One region of the Aeribacillus sp. FSL K6-3256 genome, then DNA from elsewhere that is predicted to be linked to it. Evidence: predicted binding sites of a transcription regulator. Region 1 holds the regulator's gene; each other region holds the start of a gene.

Region 1 (5,648 bases):
AAGGCTCGTTTCATTTTAGTTTCAGCGGGCTGAAGTCAGCGGTGATTAACACTCTTCATAACGCGGCGCAAAGAGGGATCACGATAGATCCGAAAGATATGGCTGCAAGTTTTCAGCAAAGTGTTGTAGAAGTTTTAGTGGAAAAAACTGTTCGTGCCAGTGAGAAGTATCAAGCTAAGCAAGTTCTTTTATCAGGCGGAGTAGCGGCGAATAAAGGATTAAGAACTGCTATGGAGGTAGCATTCAAAAAGAAAAAAGGGATCGACCTTGTCATTCCACCATTGTCCTTATGCACAGATAATGCGGCCATGATTGCAGCTTTCGCTGATGTACTTTATGAAAAAGGAATTTTCGGTGATTATCGTATGAATGCTCATCCTGGATTGGAATTAACGTCATATATATAAAGGCAAAATAGGGTCGAATGAACAGCGGCCCTATTTTTTTATTTTAACCACAGGTTATCCACAAAGAAAATCTTCATTTTGGATAAATAAGACGAAACGTTGAAATAGAAGAAGAAAAAATAAGGTGAAACATGTGGATAACTAAAGGGGTTTGTTGTGGATAATGTGAACAAATAAGAAAAATATTATAAGGTAAGGAACTAATGATGTGGATAACTGTTTGAGAGAAACATGCTGAAGGAAACAAAATAAATAAAAAACCGGCATGAGCCGGTTATTCAGAAAGAAGTGATTCCCATTCCTCTATCAGCTGATCTAGTTGTTCCGTTAACATGACATTTTGATCATGAAGTTTTTGAGCTTTTTCATGATCTTGGTATATATTTGGATCGCAAAGCATTTCATTGTTTTCAGCGATCGCTTCTTCAATTTCTGCTATTTTGTTTTCAAGTTCTTCAATGCGGCGCTGTCTTTGCCGTTCCTTTTTTTTCAATATTTTTTCTTGTTCATAAGATAATTTTCCTTGTTTTTGCTCTTTGGTTTCGATAGTTGGTTCTTTCAACTGTTCAAGCTCGATCATCTCCGCTTTTTTTGCAATGTAATAATCATAGTCCCCGATATATTCGGCAATGCCTTCTGTGGATAATTCAAAAATTTTGGTCGCGATTTTGTTGATAAAATAACGATCGTGCGAAACAAACAAGATTGTTCCAGGAAAATTTATCAGAGCGTTTTCCAATACTTCTTTGCTGTCGAGATCCAGATGATTCGTAGGTTCATCCATGATGAGAAAGTTAGCTTTTTTTAGCATTAATTTCGCTAAAGCGAGCCGAGCTTTTTCTCCTCCGCTTAAAGACGAGACGGTTTTCAGCACTTCATCTCCTGAAAAAAGGAAATTCCCTAAAACCGTTCGGATTTCTTTTTCTGTTTTTTCGGGATAGTCATCCCACAATTCATCTAAAACCCGTTTAGATGAAGACAAATCCGCTTGTTCCTGGTCATAATATCCGATTTGGACATTAGATCCAAACTGAATTTTTCCGCTCAGCGGCTTTAAGCGGTTGATGATCGTTTTTAATAAGGTAGATTTTCCAACTCCGTTTGGCCCTATTAAGGCAATTGAGTCCTTCCTGTTGATCGAAAAGTTAATATTTTTCACGATCGGAGTTTTTTGATCGTAGGAAAGGGACAAATCAATGGCTTTTAACACGTCATTGCCGCTTTGCTTTTCGATTTCGAAGGAAAAGCTGGCTGACTTCTCGTCCCCAGCGGGCCTGTCCAGTATTTCCATTTTCTCAAGCATTTTCCTTCTGCTTTGCGCACGTTTCGTTGTCGATGCTCTTGCTAAGTTTCGTTGAATAAAATCTTTCATCCGCGCGATTTCTTCTTGCTGTTTTTCAAATTGTTTTAATTCCCTTTCGTACGCTTCCGCTTTTTGTTTTAAATAAGCGCTGTAATTCCCAACATACTTCGTACAAACTGTTCGTGATATTTCATAAACAGTGTTGACAACGCGATCTAAAAAGTACCGGTCATGGGAAACAATTAGAACCGCTCCATTATAATGCTGTAAATATTGTTCGAGCCAGTTTAATGTTTCCATGTCGAGATGGTTTGTCGGCTCGTCGAGTATGAGCAGATCCGGTTTTTTCAACAGGAGCTTTCCGAGTGCTAACCGGGTTTTTTGTCCTCCGCTCAAAACCGAAATTTTAGTTGAATAGTCGTAATCAGCAAACCCTAATCCATGCAGCACAGAACGGATATCCGCCTCATATTGATATCCGCCATTTTCTTTATATAAATGTTGGAGTGAATCATATTCCTTCATTAAGCTTTGCAAAGCATGAGAATCTCCAGCTGAGGAGATAGCTGCCATTTTTTGTTCAATATTTCGCAGCTCAGCTTCGATGTTCCGCAGCTCTTCAAAAACGGTTAGCATTTCATCCCATATCGACTTAGTTGATTCTAATCCTGTGTTTTGTGCCAGATAGCCGATTGTTAAATCTTTTGGCTTCACAATTTCACCAGAATCAAAGGGCATTTCACCGGCAATGATTTTCAATAATGTTGATTTTCCGGCTCCATTGCGGCCTACAACGGCGATTTTATCTCCTGTTTGGATTTCCAGCTTAATATTCGATAAAATAAGGTCAGCACCATAATATTTTGTGATTTTGTTTAACTGCAATAAAATCATCCATAGTTCACCTCAATCTTTGCTAGAATAAGTGTAGCCTATATATTTGACTGCAGGCAACTGACCTGATGAACAAAAGGACAAGAAATTGTAACAATCGTTCAAAAGACACGAATAAAAAAATAGTGTATAGTTTTTATATAAGGAGAGTTTGGAGAAAAAACAAATAAAAAGAAATGTAGACGGAGAAGAAGATCAGGATGGAAGCGTTATCAGTCTGATATTGTTTCATACAGGCGAGCAGCCGCTTGCTAGAAAACATAGTTAAAAACAAAATTAGTCAGGTTGTTTTGGATTGCGAGGGATGAGCATTGAATCAAGATCAATCTAAGATACCGCAAGCAACTGCAAAAAGATTACCTCTATATTATCGGTTTTTGCAAAATTTACATGCCTCGGGAAAACAACGTGTTTCCTCTCAAGAACTGAGTGAAGCAGTAAAAGTAGATTCTGCGACAATTAGAAGGGACTTTTCATATTTCGGAGCGCTGGGCAAAAAAGGTTATGGATATAATGTCAATTATTTGTTATCATTTTTTAGAAAGACGCTTGACCAAGATGAGTTGACCAAAGTTGCCCTCATTGGAGTCGGAAATTTGGGAACAGCTTTTTTAAATTACAATTTTACAAAAAATAACAACACACAAATTGTTATTGCATTTGACATTAATAAACGAAAAGTAGGAATGAAAATTGGTGGAGTTCCAATTTATCATTTGGATCAGCTAGAAAGTGAATTGCCTGATGATGTGCCTGTTGCGATATTAACGGTCCCGGCAACTGCCGCTCAAGGAATAACGGATCGGTTAGTGGAAAAAGGCATAAAAGGCATTTTAAATTTTACGCCGGCTCGCTTAAATGTTCCGGATAAAATTCGGATTCATCATATCGATCTATCTGTTGAACTTCAGGCTCTTGCATATTTTTTAAAACATTATTCGAATGAAGATTGAAGGAGCGATATTAAATGCCAACAATTGGAATTGGAAGCTTGCTGTTGATTGTATTTGCAGCTCTGCTTGTTTTCGGGCCGAAAAAACTTCCTGAGCTTGGAAAAGCTATAGGAGAATCATTAAAGGAGTTTAAAAGTGCCACGAAGGGCTTAGCAGACGATGATGAAGAAAACAAGAAAAATGAATAGCAAGAAGAATGGATGAATAATGATGAGCGAAAAAAAAATGTCCGTGTTGGAGCATATAGCGGAGCTTAGAAAACGGCTGATTATTGTAGTCGTTTTCTTTTTCGTTGCTATGATTACTGGCTTTTTCATAGCGAAGCCAATTATTGTTTTTTTACAGCAAACTGATGAAGCAAAGCAATTCGCCTTAAATGCTTTTCGTCCTGCAGATCCATTGATCGTTTATATGCAGATTACATTTATTATTGCTTTAATTCTAACTTTCCCTGTTTTATTGTACCAGCTTTGGGCGTTTATCAGCCCAGGACTGTATGAAAAAGAAAGGCGGGTCACATTAAGCTATATACCGTTGTCGGTTGCTTTATTTCTTTTAGGAATAAGCTTCTCTTATTTTATTTTGTTTCCTTTTGTCATCGATTTTATGGGGCGGCTTTCCAATGATTTAAACATTCAACAAATGATAGGAATAAATGAATACTTTCGTTTCCTGCTGCAGTTAACATTGCCTTTCGGACTGTTGTTTCAGCTTCCCGTTGTCATTATGTTTTTAACAAGACTCGGGATCATCAATCCGGCGTTTTTGGCAAAGGTTAGAAAATATGCGTATTTTGTATTGCTTGTTATCGCAGCGATTATTACGCCGCCTGAAATTGTGTCGCATTTAATGGTCACGATTCCGCTATTCATTTTGTATGAAATAAGTATCATTGTTTCAAGATTTGCTTACAAAAAAGCACAGTCTTCTCAAATAAAAGAATCAGATCAAAAGTAAAACCGATGGGCTGTTATAAACATATCCCTCTTGTGAAGACAGTATAGGCTTTTTTCCTACTGTCTACACAAGAGGGATAATATCATTACACCTCATCGGTTGTTTTTTGCTTTCCGAATTTTATATGAGAAAGTGAACATGCGGATGGAAACAGCAAAATCAAACGTGGCTAAAATCATTAAAATCATATTTGTAGCTGTCCACATACCATTTTCAGCATGATGAATTGCTAAATATGTAAATAGAACTCCCATGATAAAATAGAAGAGTCCCATGGAAACGGGATGAAAATTCATAATCTTAGCTGCCTCCAATAATGATTTGTATTTGTTCCATTTGCTTCATCATGTTTTCAATCTCATCATGATAAATTGTTTGAATGATGACTACGATTGTATTCATCATTGTATGGGCAAAAATAGGGACTAATATGCGTTTTGTTTTATAATATAAAAAAGCGAACGTAAACCCCATTGCTGTATAACGCAATAAAAGTTCAGGTTCCCCATGCACGATGCCGAACAATAGCGAGCTGACAAGCGCGCCGATCCAAAAATTCGTTTTTTGATAAATCACCCCGAAAATAATTTTTCGGAAGATAATTTCTTCAATAATCGGTCCTATTATTGATGTGACAATAATCAAATAAGGCGTTGCTTCAATTAAATCCATAATAACTTGAGTATTTTCCGACATCGGATTAACTTTAAGTACATATATTTCAATATTGCCAACGATTGTTTGAATGAAAAAAGCTAAAAAAACTCCGAAAACAGCCCATATGGCAGATTCGCCGAAAGAAGCTTTTTCAATCCGGACATTATTTTTCCGTTCATGACGAAGGAGAAATAAAATAATGACGAACGCAGCAGTAAAACTTGTAATCGACCAATATGCTTGCGCTTGAAAAAGTCCTGCATTGAGATTTTCATCGTCGCCAACACCCAGTTCATAAAAAAGGGGAACTCCAATATAGGATGAGAGCTGCATAATGATGTACGTAATGATGATCCACCAATATTGCTTTTTCACGAATAGTTCTCCTTTATAAAAGATTCATATGACTATTTTAACACACAATGGTTTTAAGAAAGAAAAACAATTTTGACAAGGTAAGCACTTAATGGAGGATGT
Region 2 (5,648 bases), 810 kb from region 1:
TTTATCAGCAAAGAACGCACGAAATTATCGATATGGAGAGATGTCTCATTCAGCAGACGGAAAACGATCGAATTGTCCGAGAAGTTAAAGCGATATTGAACCGCTATCACATCCGGGCTTACAACGAACAAACCCATCAAGGATGGCTGCGCCATATCGTTGTCCGCTACGGGTATCAAACAAAGCAAGCGATGCTTGTTTTCGTTACCCGAACAGCTGATTTTCCACATAAAAAGAAAATTTTAGCTGAAATTACCGCTAAATTTCCAAACATTCGATCGATTGTCCAAAACATAAACCCGAAACGGACAAACGTCATATTTGGCGAAGAAACAAAGCTGCTTTCGGGTTTGGAATATATATATGATTATATCGGATCAATTAAGTTTGCCATTTCCGCACGCTCTTTTTACCAAGTGAACCCTGAACAGACGAAGGTGCTTTACGAAAAAGCGTTAGAATACGCCGAACTTACAGGAGAAGAAACGGTCATCGACGCCTATTGCGGGATCGGAACGATTTCACTCTTCCTTGCGCAAAAAGCTAAAAAAGTGTACGGCGTGGAAATTGTGCCCGATGCCATTGAAGATGCCAAACGAAATGCAAAACTAAACGGCATCGAGAACGTTGAATTTGCCGTCGGTGAAGCAGAGGAGATCATGCCCAAATGGCATGAACAAGGAATTCGCGCAGACGTCATCGTCGTGGATCCTCCTCGAAAAGGCTGCGATCATTCACTGCTTCAAACAATTATAGCAATGAAACCAAAAAAAGTCGTCTACGTCTCCTGCAACCCGGCGACATTAGCGCGCGACATTGCCATCCTAGAACAAGGCGGCTACGAAACAAAAGAAGTCCAGCCAGTCGACATGTTTCCGCATACGGCGCATGTGGAGTGCGTTTCACGGCTAGTGTTAAAAAATGATTGAGCGTGTTTAAACTTTTACACACTCAATCGGCGCAAACTTGTAGTAAATTTTAACATTTTGGTTTTATCTACTTCTATCCGTTCAATAAACCGTAAAACCACCATTTCAGTAGTAAGGGTTTTGAAGGATAGAAATTCATCTACTTGCTTTCTGATGGTTGATAAGTCAGTGGTGACTGACTGTCAACCATTACTTGTTTTATCGTTGACTTTTCCATCTCTAGATGTTGTAACTTATCTTGTACCATAGAAACAAAGTCGTGGTAATCTTCCTGTGAAATATCTCCACCGATGAACTTTTTCAGGGCATTTCTTTTCAAGTCCATTTGTTTTTGTATTTGCTTTTCAATGGTTTGTAGTCGGACTGCGTTCTTTTTCTGTAACTCATGGACTTTATTTTTTATTTGATTTTCCATATCAAGGTGTTCGAAACTTTTGTAAATACTTTTTAGGTCTGTTAGGATAGTTTCAATTAGTTGCTGTTCCTTAATGGCATGATGGCTACAAGCTATATTTCCGTGTTTGGCATACTTACCGCAAATATATCCTTTGCGGTTATGTCTGTACCACATGCTTGCCCCACAATCAGCACAGTAAAGAATATTTGTAAAATGGTGTTTGGTTGCTTTTGTTCTGCCTTTACCTCTTCGCGCTTTGTTATCAAGTATCTTTTGGGCTTGTTCAAATTTCTAAAGGTATTCATTCCACAATATGACAAACGTCCCAATAGGATTTACCCTATTGGGACGTTTATTTATTCAGTTGGTAATATTCAAAATGATTTGCTTATCTGATTCTTTTTGTACCAGAACCTTACGCTGAATGATGTTGTTGATGCTGAAACTTTGTTTTTATTGTTTTCCTGCTCAGCCATTCATACATAATTGGTATAACTAGTAAACTGATAAATGTAGAACTAATCATCCCGCCAATAATTGAAATAGGCAGAAATACAGCTACGGTTGTCGCAGTGGAAGATACAATCGCTGGAATCATTTTCACTACTCCATTCGCCAAAAGCCTTACAGTTACTTTGTAGTTATTTTTTCTATTTTTTGGTAGATGTTATCGATCACAACGATCGAATCATCTACCACTCTGACCATCGCCACAATTAAACCCGAAATGGTTAAAATATTTAAACTAACATCCATTGCTTACAAAATGGCTGTGGCGGCCAGAAGACAAATCGGTAAGGATAGTGCGATTATCAACGTTGAGCGGAAATTTCTAAAAAACAATAATACGCAGATAACAGAGAAAACGATGCCCAATAACCCTTCTTTGACCAAACCCTTAAATGTAGAATTAATTTCTTTTCCCTAGTCCAATAAAATGGAAAGATGCGTTTGTTCTGATTTGATTTCTGGGATTGTTTTGATCCGTTTGTTTATCCGTTCTATTACATCCGTAATGTTGGAAGAAGGGGTTTTAAATACATCCAGCAGGACACTTGGCTGTCCTCCCGTTCGAGAGATGGTTTGTAAATCGATAATACTTCTCTCAATGTTTGCGACCTCTTGTAATGGTACAGTCTTTCTGCCTTGAATAGGAATCTTTACATGTTTAAGGTCTTCGCTATTTACGGTCCAATTCGTAACACGGATCGGCATTCATAATTGTCCATTTGAACCTCTATTTTGTTAAATTGTTCCCTGCAGTCAACAAATACCCGGCATGCCCGGCACCCGTGGTTAATATCTTTAGCAACTTTTTCCTGAATGGATGTTCGCAGCAGATTTTCATCGATTTTTTCTGATTGGCTCGTCAAACTTAATCGCATCACGGGAAAAGAGTTAGTACTGACCCGTGTAACCAAAGGTGTTTTCACACCGTCCGGCAATTTGATTTATTCAACGGCCGTCTTTACTTCATTTTCCGCCTTTTCCATATTGGTATGGCCTGGAAAATAGAGGCTCGCCATTAAACCGCCATCAAACGAGTTTGTTTCCATATAGTCAAGCTTATCAACAGATCGGACAGCTTCCTCGACTTTTTCGGTAATCATCTGTTTGACCTGATCAGCTTGATAGTTGTCCGCCTGTATCGTTACCATAAGTGCAGTATTGTTTATTGGCGGGAGGTAATCACGCTGCATCTGAAAAGCTGACAACGCCCCCCATGCCATAATCAGGACAACGCATGTCAGAATCAAAATCGACCGTTTCATTGCTCCTTCAATTAATCGTGTCATCAAAATTGAACCTGCCTTTTAAAATATTTGGAATGGGTAAAATAAGTTTCTATGATTGCTTTTCAAATAAAAGACCAAAGTGGTATGGAGGAAGTTCAACTTGTTTTTCTTAAATTAACCTAATATCACTTACCCGTTTAATAATCATTTCTGGTTTTGGATGAATATTCTAATGAAATTGCGAAGTTCAGCTTGCAAATAAAAAAGGGGACTGACCCACAAGTAGAAATCTGCTTGAAGGGATAGTCCCTCTTTTTTTAAATGAAATAAGAGTTCGCACCTTGTCTTAAGAGAGCTGCTGAAGATACATTACATTAAATTATTTTTATTCTCATTCTTCACCTTTGGATAGTACCCTTTAATGATCTTCCAGTTTTCTTTATTAAGTCTTTCAAGGTCAGCAGAGTCCGTTATGGAGAAATCCATATCTTCCGGGTAAAGGGAACCTTCTGGTGTTCCATGTATTCTAACATGATTAAACCAATGAACATAATCATCTAATTCCAGTTTCAATTGGTCTAAATTTTCGAAATATCTACCCTTAACAAATTCTGTTTTGAGGCGGGACGGCTATTGCGCATACTCTCCAACGATGACCGCAAGCTGTCGCAGCTATTTGCAGATGTCCCGCGGTATCACGCCACTCCGGAGAAACGCATGCCTTGCCCGGAGGAGCAGAAGGCGGAGGCCATCGCCGTGGTCAAACAGCGGTTTGCGAGCAGTCACGAGGTCGTGGACGTGGACGGTGCCCGCATTCAGTTCAAAGACGGCTGGGGGCTGGTACGTCCGTGGAACACGCAGCTAATCCTTGTTCTGCGCGCTGAAGCCGTGTCACCGGAGGCATTAGCCGACATCAAACAGAAGTTGGCTGACGCACTCGGCGAGCCACCGCTTAACTTGACTATCCCATGGTGAGGCGGGGCACAATTGGATTACGATTCGTATCGGCGCTGATCCGAACAACTCATGCTATTCGGATCAGCGCCGTTTTTCTTTCTTGACAGTTATAATTTAGAAGAGAAAACAAAAATGTTGTCATCATCAGTTGCCATACTTTTGAATGCTTGCATTACGTTGTTCATAAGATGGCTAAATGGATTTACTGTAAATTATATTACTACAAGGATGAAAACAACAAGTGTCGTGGTTGAAAGTAAGAAAGACTTTGAAACCATTAAGTTTTATTCAAATATTTGCCACAACTTTGGAAGTGTAAGCGTTACAATCAAAAAATTAAATAAAAGTTCACAAATGTTTGTACTATCATCGTTTACAATATATACGTGAAAATATTCACAAATAAATATACAAAAATAATATTTATTCCGCTAGATTGGTCGCCAAAGAAAGGATGAATCTATCTTGGAGATATTATCGATGAGTGGAATTGTTATTCGATTTTTATTAGGCGGAGGCGCGGTCGTCGCTTCTACCATTATCTCAAGAAAATTAGGATCAAAAGTCGGAGGAATTTTTGCGGCCTTTCCTGCTGTATTTTTCGCGGCATTATTGACACTTCGCTTAGATGTAAAAGGCGGTGAGCTAGTGGAAAAGTCGATTGTTCTATCCCAAGGGGCAGTTGTCGGGATGTTCATGAATATTATGTGTGCAATAGCGGTCGTTTATCTTTGCACTAAGCAAGGTTGGAAACGCGGGCTTGCACAATCGCTAGCTGGATGGTTTCTTGTTTCCATTGCTTATGCTTTTATTTCAAGATATTTCTAAGTTAAGGTGATTTTTATGGACGGACGTGATTTATTTTTCCGTTTTTTATTTGGTGGCTCTGCAGTTGTACTAAGTTATGAAGCGGCAAAACTGTTGCCATGGAAAGTTATCGGGGGGATTTTCGCGGCATTCCCAGCCGTTATGGTCGTTGCCGTGATGATGGTTGGCACGAAGAACGGATCTAAAGAAGCAGCAAAAACAGCGCAAGGATCAGTTTATGGAATGGTCGGTTGTTTTATTTGTGTATTAGCTGTGCTATTTTCCCTGCAATTTACACACAATTGGTGGGGAAGTTTTATTTTTGGTTTAATTACATGGTTTGCAAGTTCGTTATTCCTTGTATACATGCGAGATCATAAAAAGGAAAGCAGAGTATCAAGCATCAAGTCGCAACATTGATAAAGAGGCGCAGAGCAAAAAGCCAATGGAACCATGAGTAGCGAATATAGAAACCTGGCACGATACTGAAGTGACCCAGTAAAATGGGACAAGGAAAAAATACCTCCTGAATCGAATGTAACTTACTTCGATTTGTGGAGGTGTTTGTCTTATGGGGACAAGAGTTCATTATCCAGAGGAGATCAAGTGGAAAGCTATCGAGATGAAACGAGCAAGGTATACCAACCGAGAAATTATGGAGACGTTAGGGATTAAAAATAAGACGCAGATCAAGACATGGATGAGATGGTATAAACATGGTGAAACTCATCGGTTTTCTCAGCCTGTAGGGAAGCAATATGTATGGGGGAAAGGGGCACAGGAATTAAATGAAATGGAGCAGCTCAAAATGCAAAACCGTCA
Region 3 (5,648 bases), 1.5 Mb from region 1:
TATCATCGTGATCCCCATGAGTTGACTTTTCAGGAAGGAAAAAAATTAATTGATGATATTTTTGCGATGAACCAGCCGCTATTAGTATTTACCGGCGGTGATCCATTAATGCGGCCGGATTTATTCGCTCTTGCCGAATATGCTATTGAAAAGGGATTGCGTGTTTCAATCACGCCGAGTGCAACTCCAAATGTAACAAAAGAAGTGATGCATAGGGTAAAAGATATCGGGCTTTCCCGTTGGGCATTTAGTTTGGACGGCCCGAATGCGGAAATTCATGATCATTTTCGCGGCACAAAAGGTTCTTTCGATTTAACGATGCAAGGAATCAAATATTTGCATGAATTTAAGATTCCTGTTCAAATTAATACGGTTGTATCACGCTACAATGTTCATGTTCTTGAAGAAATGGCGGATTTTGTTGAAAAACTTGATTGCGTTCTTTGGAGCGTTTTTTTCCTCGTACCAACTGGAAGAGGAAAACAATCGGATATGATTTCTCCCGCCCAACATGAACAAGTTTTTCGTTGGTTATATGAAAAGAGCAAACGTGTACCATTTGATATTAAAACGACTGCCGGACAACATTACCGTCGTGTCGTCTTGCAAGCCAAAATGCGTGAACAGCAAATAGATGGAAAAGAAATCCATTATGAAGATATTTTGTTTAAAGGGGCTACAGGGGAAGTGGACGGACTCGGCCGTGCTCCGAAGGGAGTAAATGATGGCAACGGTTTTGTGTTTATTTCCCATATTGGCGATGTTTATCCGAGCGGATTGCTTCCAATCAAAGCGGGAAATGTAAGACAAACACCACTGGCCGATATTTACAGAACTTCACCAATATTTCAAAAATTGCGCAATCCAAATCTTTATAAAGGAAAATGCGGTGTTTGCGAATTTCGTTTTGTTTGCGGAGGCTCACGCTCAAGAGCGTATGCTGTGACAGGCGACTATTTGGAAAGTGAGCCTTATTGTGTATACATTCCTAAAGCGCTTCGCCAAAAACGGGAAGTTTAAACCGTTGGAAACGCAAGCGGTTTTTCAATTTGATTGAATGGGCAAAAATCGGAAAAACATTTTTGTTGAGGTGAAATTTTAACAATTATTTGGCAATCAATAATTATATGATAAAGTTCACAAACATTCCCCGCCTATTTTTATGGTACAGATGATGGCACCATTCATCTGTTTAGGAGGGGGATTTTGGTGAAACAAAAAGCATTACTGCCAGTCACCACTTTAGCCATGACATTTGCATTTGCCGTATGGCGAATTTTATCTCCGTTAGCAAGTACGTTCCAAGATATTTATAACCTGACAGCAACATAAAAAAGCATCTAAGTTGCCAACCCGTCTTGCAAGGTTCTGTCATGCGAATTCCACTCGGAATTTACTGACCGGTATGGCCGACGGTAAATGTATTCTTTGCTTTTATTATTTTTAATTGTCCCATAGTTGGCGTCAGTTTTGCCAATTCTTACGGAATGACGATATTTTGAGCTTTTTCATTGGAATGGACGAACGTCATTTGCAATTTCAGTTACATTTTTTTTGGTTGACACCTCTGGAAAAACAAGGAACAGCGATTATCCCCTGCAGGAAGACAGCATTTGTAAAAAGATTTTCCTGGAAGGGGATTTTTTTGGCTGGGAAACGATTAAACGAAAATTTTAAATGTGATGCCGTTTGTTTGGGAGCTGGAAGAAGAGCCAAAAACACCAAAATAATTGGGACTTCTTTCATAAAAAAAGCTGTCCCTTTCAGGAAAGGAACAGTCTTTGAAAAACGTTTAGGAAAGGAACCCTAGCTGCCTTAATGCTTTTTCGCTCATTCTATCAGGGGACCAAGGCGGATTCCAAGTGATTTGGACATTTACGTCTTGAATGCCTTCAATATCACGCAACGCGCGTTTCACACCGCCTGCTATTGAGTCGTGCAACGGACAGCCGGGTGTAGTCAATGTCATTAAAATGAATGCAGTTCCGTCTTTTACTTCAATCTTATAGATCAGTCCTAAATCAACAACATTAATTCCCAATTCAGGATCTAAAACGTTTTGCAGTTTTTCCAAGATCTTTGCTTTTATTTCCATTGTAACATCACCCTTTATATTTCAGTAAATCGTTCCCTCATTTTTTTATTTCAGCAATACGGAGCCAATCGTACAGGCAAATAATCCAGAAAACAGCACCACTCCTCCTTGAGCAAGATAAAATAGACCAGTACTTGAAGAGGCAAGAGCAGCGATCATGCCGATAAGACTCGCAACAAATAAACAGCATTCCATCACAATCCATTTTTCATTTATCATTTGTTTCAAAGTCGGCACCGCTTCTTTGCCGATTTTTTTGCTATACCGGTGTGTCCACCATAGAAAAGGAACAATTTTATATAAGTAGCCAATGATGCTTAATACAATCCAGCCGAACAGATAACAGTAGATGATGATGGAAAAGATGCGGGAATGGATTTCACTTTCAAAAGAAAAACCGGCCGCCGCTATATGCAGGATGACTCCAAAAACAATGGCCAAAAGAGCAAACAGAAAAGGTTTATCCAGCTTTTTCTTCATCCTTTTCTTTAAAATGGCAAACATATGGTATGCAAACAACCCATATCCGACAGCCATCAATTGAAGCCCTGCTGATAACAACCGGTCATTTGCCGTTATAAAACTGATGAAAGTTAACACAAGACCGCTTATATAAAAAATGTAGACATATCGGGCCGTGTTCATTGAAAAATGATGCGCCAATGAAAACATCGGAACCATTTTGTAAGAAAATCCGAAGATAAGAAGTGTAAACCAGCCGGAAAATCCCAGCAATATATGTGCTTTGAAAATCAAATCATGATCGATTAATTGTCTGCCGCTCCAAAAATGATAGGCAAGCGTCAATCCGAGCCCGATCGTTAAGAGCAAACAAATGAGGGCAGTACCAACAAATAAAGTGATGACCGTTCTTTTCTTCTGTTTTTTTAATGTCATGAACATCTGCCATAAAAACATTACAATCCCGCAAGTAAGAAGCAAGCCTGAAAATATAGCCATTTGAATATTAAAGGCCAGGCTGATGCTAAAAGATAGTATTCCTAATGACGTGACGACCATTTGGATAAAAGCAAATGATTCATTCCATATCGGGGTTAAAAACACGACTGGAACAAGCTGATACATGGCCCCCATGGCTGTCATTAAAGCAAAGCCAATCACTAATAAATGGACAGCTGACAATACGACAGGAAGGCGCATTTCTCCGGTTGAAAGCTGACGAGTTGACAGAAATAAAAGAATTTGAGAAAGGAAAAACGCCAGCAAGCCAAAAATAATAAACGAAAAAGGGATTCGAATATTCGTTTCATAAGTATGATTAGCCGTCATCATCGTCATCCTTCTTTTCAATCGTTATTTCATAGCTTCCATCACTGCGCTTTTGCGTTTGATAGGTATAACCGAGATCGTCAAGCTGTTCAAATAAAAACATCGGGCGGCGGTCATTAATAATTTTCAACGCTTCTCCTTTTTTTAATTTTGCTAATGCCGTTAAAGTCCGCATCATCGGTTGTGGGGGCTCTAAGCCGCGATTATCCAGTATCATTTTTTCATTCCTCCGTTTTAACAAAGGTAATTTTCCAATGTTTATCCTCTATTTTTTCCGCTTGATAAGAAAACCCTTTTTTCTTCATGATAGGAAAAAGCGGAACAGGTTTAAACGGAGCGTGTAAAATAAATACATCTCCTTGTGCAAGAGGCTGAATGGCCGCCATGATTTTTTGAAACGGCTCTAATTTCTTCTTTAAATCTTCGCGAACATCTAATTCAACAGTTTTTCCCATCCATATTCTCCTTTCCATCTTTTTTATCAATGTTCATCATAGTAAAAACAATTCCCGCAATTTGTGATTTGCTTCACTTCATCGGCATCACTTTTGAAAAGTTTATGAATAATTGATTCGTGATGCCGTATTGGCATATATCCTTCCAATTGAGGGAAGGGAAGATGTTACAACATCATTAGAAAATGTTTCAGTTTTCAATGAAAGATCGGTACCATTTCGCTAAGGATATTGTTTTGCTTGAAATAGAAAGGAGAGTGTGTGTTTTTAAAGCGGAAACAGCTGATGGCATGTAGGGAAATTTATTTCTTTGCTAATATGGTCAGCGGCCATTGTGCGAAAAATACGTCTAACCCGCAAAGCGCTATTGCAAAAAGATCATTCTAACATTGAAAGTATGTCATTGACATCAAAAAGATGGTTGCCTGAAAAGTGTGCTAGAAGAAAAAAGCGGGGCGTAAACCAAGTTAATGCCATTCTCGAAAACGATTGAGAAGTTGTTCATCTATTTAGGTAGCTGGTATTTTTTCATCTTATTGTAAAGTGTAACTTGTGAAATCCCTAATTCTCAGGAAGCTTTGGATTTGTTGCCGGCGGTTTTCTTTAATGATTTTTCTATCAGTTGTTTTTCGATAGTATCTTTTTTTCAATCAACTTTGAGTTTTTTCGAGTCTGGACGGATTCTCGACAGGTGACCCTAAATGGAAAAAGCTAAGAAGATCCTGTTGATGGATGAACGGTTTTCTAATATAATAACCATTCTTTCCATCAAGTCGCCAAGCATTGGTACATTGTCCATAATGAAAACTGCTGATTCTATTATGAAAGCCTCCGTTTGCCGAAATCGTAAAATATTTTTTGTGTATCTATTTTGCTTTCTCAATTCATTATATAGAGCCCCATCATGTTAGCCATAAAAAAATGATAAATTGGCAAAATGTATTCCAAATAGGTTTCTTTTTCAGAAAATTTTTTTTACAATTAATTTAACCTTTTATGATCATTCGAATTTATGTGACAGAGATCTCATTCTATTGTTTATCTTGTCTGTAACATATGAAGAATGAATGTATAAGGAGAGGAAGATGTTGCGAGATCAATTAACCGCCCTTTATTGAATTTGCGCATTTCGGTGACAGACCGATGTAATTTTCGTTGTGTATACTGTATGCTGAAATGGAAGGAAGACAGTATTCTTTTATAAAACGGGAATAACTAATGACGTTTCAAGAAATATATCGTTTGGCCAGCCTCTTTACGTTTAGGCATTCGAAAAATTCGTCTGACCGGAGGGACGAAAGGACATTGATGTACTAATATCGATGTTAAAAAATATTCAAGATCTTCAAGACGTTTCATTGACCATTAACGGATATTTTTAATATCATATGCCAAGCGTTTAAAAAAGCGGGCATGAACCGGATCAATGTCAGTTTAGATGCTTTAAATAACGAAATTTTTTCTAAAATGAACGGAGGTAATGCAAAGTCTGAGGAAATTGTTAGAGGAATTGAAGAAGCGGTTGCACAAGGTCTGGCCGTAAAGGTGAACATGGTTGTAAAAGGAATAAATGAGAGCGAAATTTTACCGATGGCTCGTTTTTTTGAAGAAAAAGGAATGACGATCCGCTTCATCGAATATATGGATGTCGAAACCTTAAACGGTTGGAAAATGGACGAAGTTTTGACGAGCAAAGAAGTTCATGATATGATTCACCAAGAAATACCTCTTAAACCAGTTCAGTCAACGTTTTTGGCGAGGTTCCTAAAAGGTATCGATACCGAGGTACGGATGTGGAAGGCGGTTTT
Region 4 (5,648 bases), 430 kb from region 1:
CGCAACAGATAAAGTTACTGAGGAAAAATAAGGTAGAATTTGGGGTATATTGAATGGTATAGAAGCTTTGGTGATATACAATACTGTGTTGGTAAATAAAATCAGAGGCAATTCGCAAAATAATAGCCCTTGCATAGAGGGTCTCCGTTAAAATGAAAATGCGATCCAACATTTGAAAGGAGAAACTCCATGCAAGAGCACATTCAATAGAAAAAGCAAACATTCAAAAACAATAGGCAGCGATTTTGTTCTTTGTATCTGAGTAATGATCACCCTTCAAATAGCTTTACAACACCGCAAGCCTTAGAAAAACGCGGTCATTATGACCATCCCATATCCTTGGAAAGCTGTTGAGTTTTTCATCCTAACAAGCCTCGCAGCAGTTAGTAATCGTAAATTGGTTTTCCCAATCCTTGTTTCCTAAACGTTCCCGATACAAGGGTCACTACAGAGCATGTCGCTGGATTAAATGACAGATTTTATCGTTTCTTTTAGCACTGAAACGGAATAATTAAATTGTTCTTTTTCCTTTTCGTTTAGTTCAATTTCGATTATTTCTTGAACACCGTTACGATTAAGTTTGGCAGGTACTCCAATATATACATCATTTTGTCCATATTCACCTTCTAGATAGGAAGATACTGTCAGGATACTATTTTCATTTTTAAGAATTGCTTTTGTAATTCGGACAAGGGACATTCCTATTCCATAGTATGTCGCCCCTTTTCGCTCAATGATATGATAAGCAGCGTCACGGACGTTTACGAAGATTTCCTCTAAACATTCTTTCTTTAAATCTTTCTTTCTCTCTAAAACATCATCAAGATTCTCTATTCCGATCTTGGCATGGCTCCAAACTGGAAGCTCGGTATCTCCATGTTCCCCTATGATAATTGCATGAATATTTCTTGTATCCACATTGAAATACTTCCCTAATTCAAATCTTAGACGTGCAGAATCTAAGACTGTTCCTGAACCAATGACGCGTTCCTTTGGCAGTCCTGACTCCTTCCAAGTGACATAAGTTAAGATATCTACCGGATTTGTTGCCACTAAAAATATGCCATTAAATCCACTTTTCATAATCTCTTTGATAATTTGTTTAAATATTCGCGTATTTTTCTCAACTAATTGCAATCGGGTTTCACCTGGTTTTTGTGCCAATCCCGCAGTAATAACAACTAAGTCCGCATTTGCGCAATCTTGATAAGAACCGCTCCATACCTTTATTGGCGAAGGTGCAAACGGCACTCCATGATTAAGATCCATCGCCTCGCCTTCAGCTTTTGCTTCATTTATATCAATTAAAACTAATTCCTCAACGACCCCCTGATTAATTAGTGAATAGGCATAACTGCAGCCTACAGCTCCTGTTCCAACGATTACAACACGATTTACTTTTTCTTTATTCATAGTTATACATCCTCCTTAAAATGTTATATGATTAAAATAGTAGCCAGCTAACTAATCCAATTACAGCAAGCAAACATAAACTATATTTTATTGTCACTTTAAATAAATCACTTTCTTTTCCTGCTAATCCAACTGCCGCAGCTGCAACAGCAATTGATTGAGGTGAAATCATTTTAGCCATTGTACCACCCATTACATTGACAGCAACCATCGTTTCAGGTGCTATTCCAATTTGTGAAGCAGTGACAGCTTGAAGTGGAGCAAATAAGGAACCGCTGTTTACAACAGATCCTGTTAAAAATACTCCTAACCACCCCAGCACTGGCGAGAATAAAGGAAATACCTTACCTGTTGAAGCAAATGCTAAGCCTAATGTTGATGACATGCCAGAGTAAGTACAAATATAAGCAAAAGCAAGTACACTGCAAATGGTTAGAACAGGTGATACTAATTCTTTTGAAGTTTCTTTTGCGATTTCTCTAAGCTGCTTATTGCTGCAGCGAAAAAGAATGCTTGCGACAATGATTGTCATTACAATCGCTGTTGTCGTAGATGAAAATAAATCCAACTTAAATACCGCAGCCATTGGAGCATCTTGCGTCACAATTGGTGCATGTTTTATAACTAAGTTGTCCAATCCTGGAATTGGAAACAACAACACTAGCTTTTCTAAAAGGCCGCCTGGGAGAAATAATTTTTTAAAAAATGGTAGATTAAACAAAGTAACACATATGGTTAAAAATACAAATGGCAGCCAAGCATAAGCGATTTTCCCAAAAGAATACTTAATTTGCTTATCTACCGCTTTCTCTCTATTTACACGGTAAATTTCTTTAGGTTTCCATACTTGTAAAAATAAAGTTAATACTACTAAGCTCACAATCGCTGCAAAGATGTCTGCTAGTTCTGCCCCTAAAAAAGTGAGAACAAGTGCCTGTGTAAGCCCAAATGAACCCCCGCTTACTAAAATGGCTGGGAAGGTTTGTCTAATTCCTTTGAATCCATCAATGATAAATATCAGCAGGAATGCTACGACAATACTTAATGCAGGAAGGATCAATGCTGTATATCTTCCCACAACTAGACCATCCAAATTTGTAAGGAGGGCGGGAACAGTTACCGGAATCCCCATTGCTCCATATGCACCGCCTGCTATGTTTGCAATCAAACAAAGACCAGCTGCATATAACGGACTAAATCCAAGCCCTACTAAAATGGCTGCCGTTATGGCAACGGGTGCTCCAAATCCTGCAGCTCCTTCTAAAAATGCCCCAAATGAGAATGCCACAATAAGAACTTGCAATCTTTGATCCACTGTAATAAAAGAAATACTTTTTTCAATAATGGCAAATTTTCCGGTTTTTACTGTTATTTTATAAAGGAAAATAGCAGCAAATACGATTGATGCTACTGGCCATAAACCGACTAAAATTCCATATATCGCAGACATCAAAACTAAGATTGCAGGCATTTTATAAATAAAGACGGCAAAAATGCCTGCAGCAATTATGCTGAAAAGCCCTGCTATATAGCCTTTTAATTTAAATACTGTCAGCAAAACAATAAAAACGATGATCGGAACGGCAGCTATAATAGCTGAAAGCCATATATTTCCCAATGGATTATAAACTTGCTCCCATACATGCATCTTGTTCAGCCCCTTACTTTAAAATCAATGAAATGATTTTGTGAAATATTTCACAATATGTATTACAACCTCCCCCTAAATTATTTATTTTGCTTACAAAGTTAGTATAACATCTATTTGTGAAATTTTTCACAATATATATGAAAAAAATATGAACTTTTGAGACATGTCGAGTAAAGTAATAATAAAAAGGAGAAAATCATTTATGAAGGAATAAGAGGGTTAGATAATCTTTAAAATTTAATATAAAAATATAATAATTAACTAGATGAAAAGTGATGAGGACGACTAAACTTACTATTTTATAAAATGAAAATTTTAGCCATACATCTACAGCTAGTGATCGACATTTACTTTTGTAAAAAAATAAAAAGTTAAAGAGTTTATACAATAATTTAATGAAGTCAACTAAAATTACGGAGTAGAGCTTAACCTCTCCTCTATCTATCTGTATTACTGATTTTCGATAGTCGTAAGAAAAGTAAAAGACAAGTTATAAAAAATATTGAATGGCTTGTCTATTTGATTATAACTACATATATTCACATTGAGGAAAATAACTCCCCTAGACCACCTCTTTTGAAGATCTTTCATTTATTCCAAATGCAAATGTTTAAAACATCTACAATCGAACCTACGTCCGGCCGCAATAAAGTCGCAGCATTCCGACTATGGTAGTCTTACCTGCCCCGTTTAACCCAAGCACGCCGTAGATTGTACCAGCGCGCACATTCAAATTTACGCCATCAACCGCACATTTTTCTCCAAAAGTTTTAAATGAGTCCGTGCGTTTCAATGGCCCAATCAACATTGTCTGGCAATGTTCGGTGTAAATGCTTCATTTCCACATACCTCCTCTATAACTGCATCCATAGTAACAGTCATTTATGAACTGAATATAAACTTTCAAATCAAAAGGCTTTCTACTCTTTTATTCATATTTAGTTCATAAAAAAGGAGTATACTATAAAAATTAAATAGTTTTTAAGGACGTAAAATTGATCATCACTTTGAAAAAGGAGTGAAAAGTCATGGCAAAAATTTTAATTGTAGACGACGACCCTCATATTCGTAAATTGATTCGGGTTATCTTGTCCGATGAAGGCTTTACGATTCTTGAGGCTGAGGACGGGAAAGATGCGTTATCCTTGCTTGATTCAGAAAAAGTCGATCTCATCATTCTTGATATCATGATGCCAAATATGGATGGCTGGGACCTTTGCGAGAACATTAGAACTTATTATTCTGATTCTCTTCCGATTTTGATGCTGACTGCAAAGGGAGAAACAGCCCAAAAAGTAAAAGGCTTTAATCTTGGGGCAGATGACTATTTGGTGAAACCATTTCATCCAGCTGAATTGCTTGCTAGAATAAAGGCATTACTCAAACGTTACCAAATCATTATTTCCAATAAGGTGAATATTGGAAATTTTGAGCTTGATCGCTCTACATACCAAGTGTTTGACGGCAGGAACGAGATCACACTGCCACTTAAGGAATTTGAACTTTTATATAAGCTTGTAGCACATCCTGGTAAAACCTTTTCAAGAGAGCAGTTGATAGAGGATATTTGGGGGTATAACTACGAAGGGGATGAGCGAACTGTAGACGTTCACATTAAACGTCTTCGTCAGCGTTTTTCAGATGAGAACTATCCTTTTAAAATTACGACGATTCGCGGGCTCGGTTATCGTTTAGAGGTGAAAAAATGAAAATCATCAAGTTTTTAAAAAAAAGCGGCGAGGTTTTAGCCATTTTACTCCTGTTATTTTTATGCTGGACAGCGTCGTTTTTCATCACCTCATCGCTTTTCCATATTTTTTCAATTAATCGTATATCTTTCTATGCGAGGTATATTATTGATTCATTTTTAGGATTTTTCCTCTTTGGCCTTATCATGTACGGTATTTCTAAAATTGGCTTTATTCAAAAAAAGCAGAGCCTTTTTTTCCGTCCTATGATTGATGCCATGAAAAACATGGCTCAAGGGAATTTTAATATTGATCTTTCTTTCTACAAAGAAGAGATTGGGAATCGAAATCATCCTTTTTATGAAATAGCAGAAAGTATTACACATATGGCAAAGCAGCTTGGCGAAATGGAACAAATGCGCCAAGAGTTTATTTCCAATGTTTCTCATGAAATCCAATCACCTTTAACATCCATTTCAGGATTTGCTCATGCCTTAAAAAATGACCATTTATCTCCTGAAGAACGCAGACAATACCTGCAAATCATTGAGGTAGAAAGTATTCGGCTGTCAAAGCTAAGCGAAAATCTGTTAAAGCTGACTTCATTAGAGTCAGCTCATCCGCCGTTTCAACCAAAAACTTATCGTCTAGACCAACAATTACGCAGAGTGATCCTTTCGATGGAACCACAATGGAGAAATAAAGACCTTGAAATGGATGTTTCACTAAATAAAATGACCATCAGAGCTGATGAAGACTTGATGGATCAAGTTTGGATTAATTTAATCCATAACAGCATTAAATTTACGCCAAATCATGGGACAATAACGGTAAAAATATTGAAAAACGATACGGATAGTATAGCGGTAATCATTAAAGATACGGGAATTGGGATG

The links. Region 1 encodes Rex, which represses fermentation and respiration genes when NADH is low (regulators of the CRP and FNR family bind a similar motif). Its sites were predicted from a motif close to TTGTGAAATATTTCACAA; they were not measured.
Region 2: a site for Rex is predicted at 4,404-4,421, ahead of NSQ84_RS16265 (DUF3147 family protein). Genes of this name have one in related genera too.
Region 3: a site for Rex is predicted at 3,902-3,919, ahead of NSQ84_RS09080 (DUF2249 domain-containing protein). Genes of this name have one in related genera too.
Region 4: a site for Rex is predicted at 3,100-3,117, ahead of NSQ84_RS18025 (lactate permease LctP family transporter). Genes of this name have one in related genera too.

What each region holds. Positions count from the first base shown of each region.
Region 1 covers NZ_CP150188.1:393,181-398,828, forward strand. The annotation lists gene tsaD (tRNA (adenosine(37)-N6)-threonylcarbamoyltransferase complex transferase subunit TsaD) at 1-407, shown strand, start outside; gene NSQ84_RS02045 (ABC-F family ATP-binding cassette domain-containing protein) at 682-2,604, opposite strand; gene NSQ84_RS02050 (redox-sensing transcriptional repressor Rex) at 2,916-3,557, shown strand; gene NSQ84_RS02055 (twin-arginine translocase TatA/TatE family subunit) at 3,572-3,745, shown strand; gene tatC (twin-arginine translocase subunit TatC) at 3,768-4,514, shown strand; gene NSQ84_RS02065 (YdiK family protein) at 4,607-4,810, opposite strand; gene NSQ84_RS02070 (type II CAAX endopeptidase family protein) at 4,815-5,546, opposite strand.
Region 2 covers NZ_CP150188.1:3,376,763-3,382,410, reverse strand. The annotation lists gene rlmD (23S rRNA (uracil(1939)-C(5))-methyltransferase RlmD) at 1-929, shown strand, start outside; gene NSQ84_RS16295 (zinc ribbon domain-containing protein) at 1,069-1,500, opposite strand; gene NSQ84_RS16290 (efflux RND transporter permease subunit) at 1,742-1,924, opposite strand; partial or broken gene NSQ84_RS16285 (efflux RND transporter permease subunit) at 1,957-2,541, opposite strand; gene NSQ84_RS16280 (efflux RND transporter permease subunit) at 2,778-3,122, opposite strand; partial or broken gene NSQ84_RS16275 (IS3 family transposase) at 3,579-3,683, opposite strand; partial or broken gene NSQ84_RS16270 (phosphomannomutase/phosphoglucomutase) at 3,684-4,037, shown strand; gene NSQ84_RS16265 (DUF3147 family protein) at 4,500-4,847, shown strand; gene NSQ84_RS16260 (DUF3147 family protein) at 4,863-5,246, shown strand; one part of gene NSQ84_RS16255 (IS3 family transposase) at 5,398-5,648, shown strand, end outside.
Region 3 covers NZ_CP150188.1:1,901,297-1,906,944, reverse strand. The annotation lists gene NSQ84_RS09105 (TIGR04053 family radical SAM/SPASM domain-containing protein) at 1-1,020, shown strand, start outside; gene NSQ84_RS09100 (hypothetical protein) at 1,210-1,332, shown strand; gene NSQ84_RS09095 (metal-sulfur cluster assembly factor) at 1,793-2,095, opposite strand; gene NSQ84_RS09090 (hypothetical protein) at 2,141-3,388, opposite strand; gene NSQ84_RS09085 (DUF2249 domain-containing protein) at 3,375-3,602, opposite strand; gene NSQ84_RS09080 (DUF2249 domain-containing protein) at 3,607-3,840, opposite strand; partial or broken gene moaA (GTP 3',8-cyclase MoaA) at 4,940-5,648, shown strand, end outside.
Region 4 covers NZ_CP150188.1:3,755,288-3,760,935, forward strand. The annotation lists gene NSQ84_RS18020 (L-lactate dehydrogenase) at 466-1,413, opposite strand; gene NSQ84_RS18025 (lactate permease LctP family transporter) at 1,445-3,061, opposite strand; partial or broken gene NSQ84_RS18030 (ATP-binding cassette domain-containing protein) at 3,691-3,903, opposite strand; gene NSQ84_RS18035 (response regulator transcription factor) at 4,093-4,773, shown strand; gene NSQ84_RS18040 (HAMP domain-containing sensor histidine kinase) at 4,770-5,648, shown strand, end outside.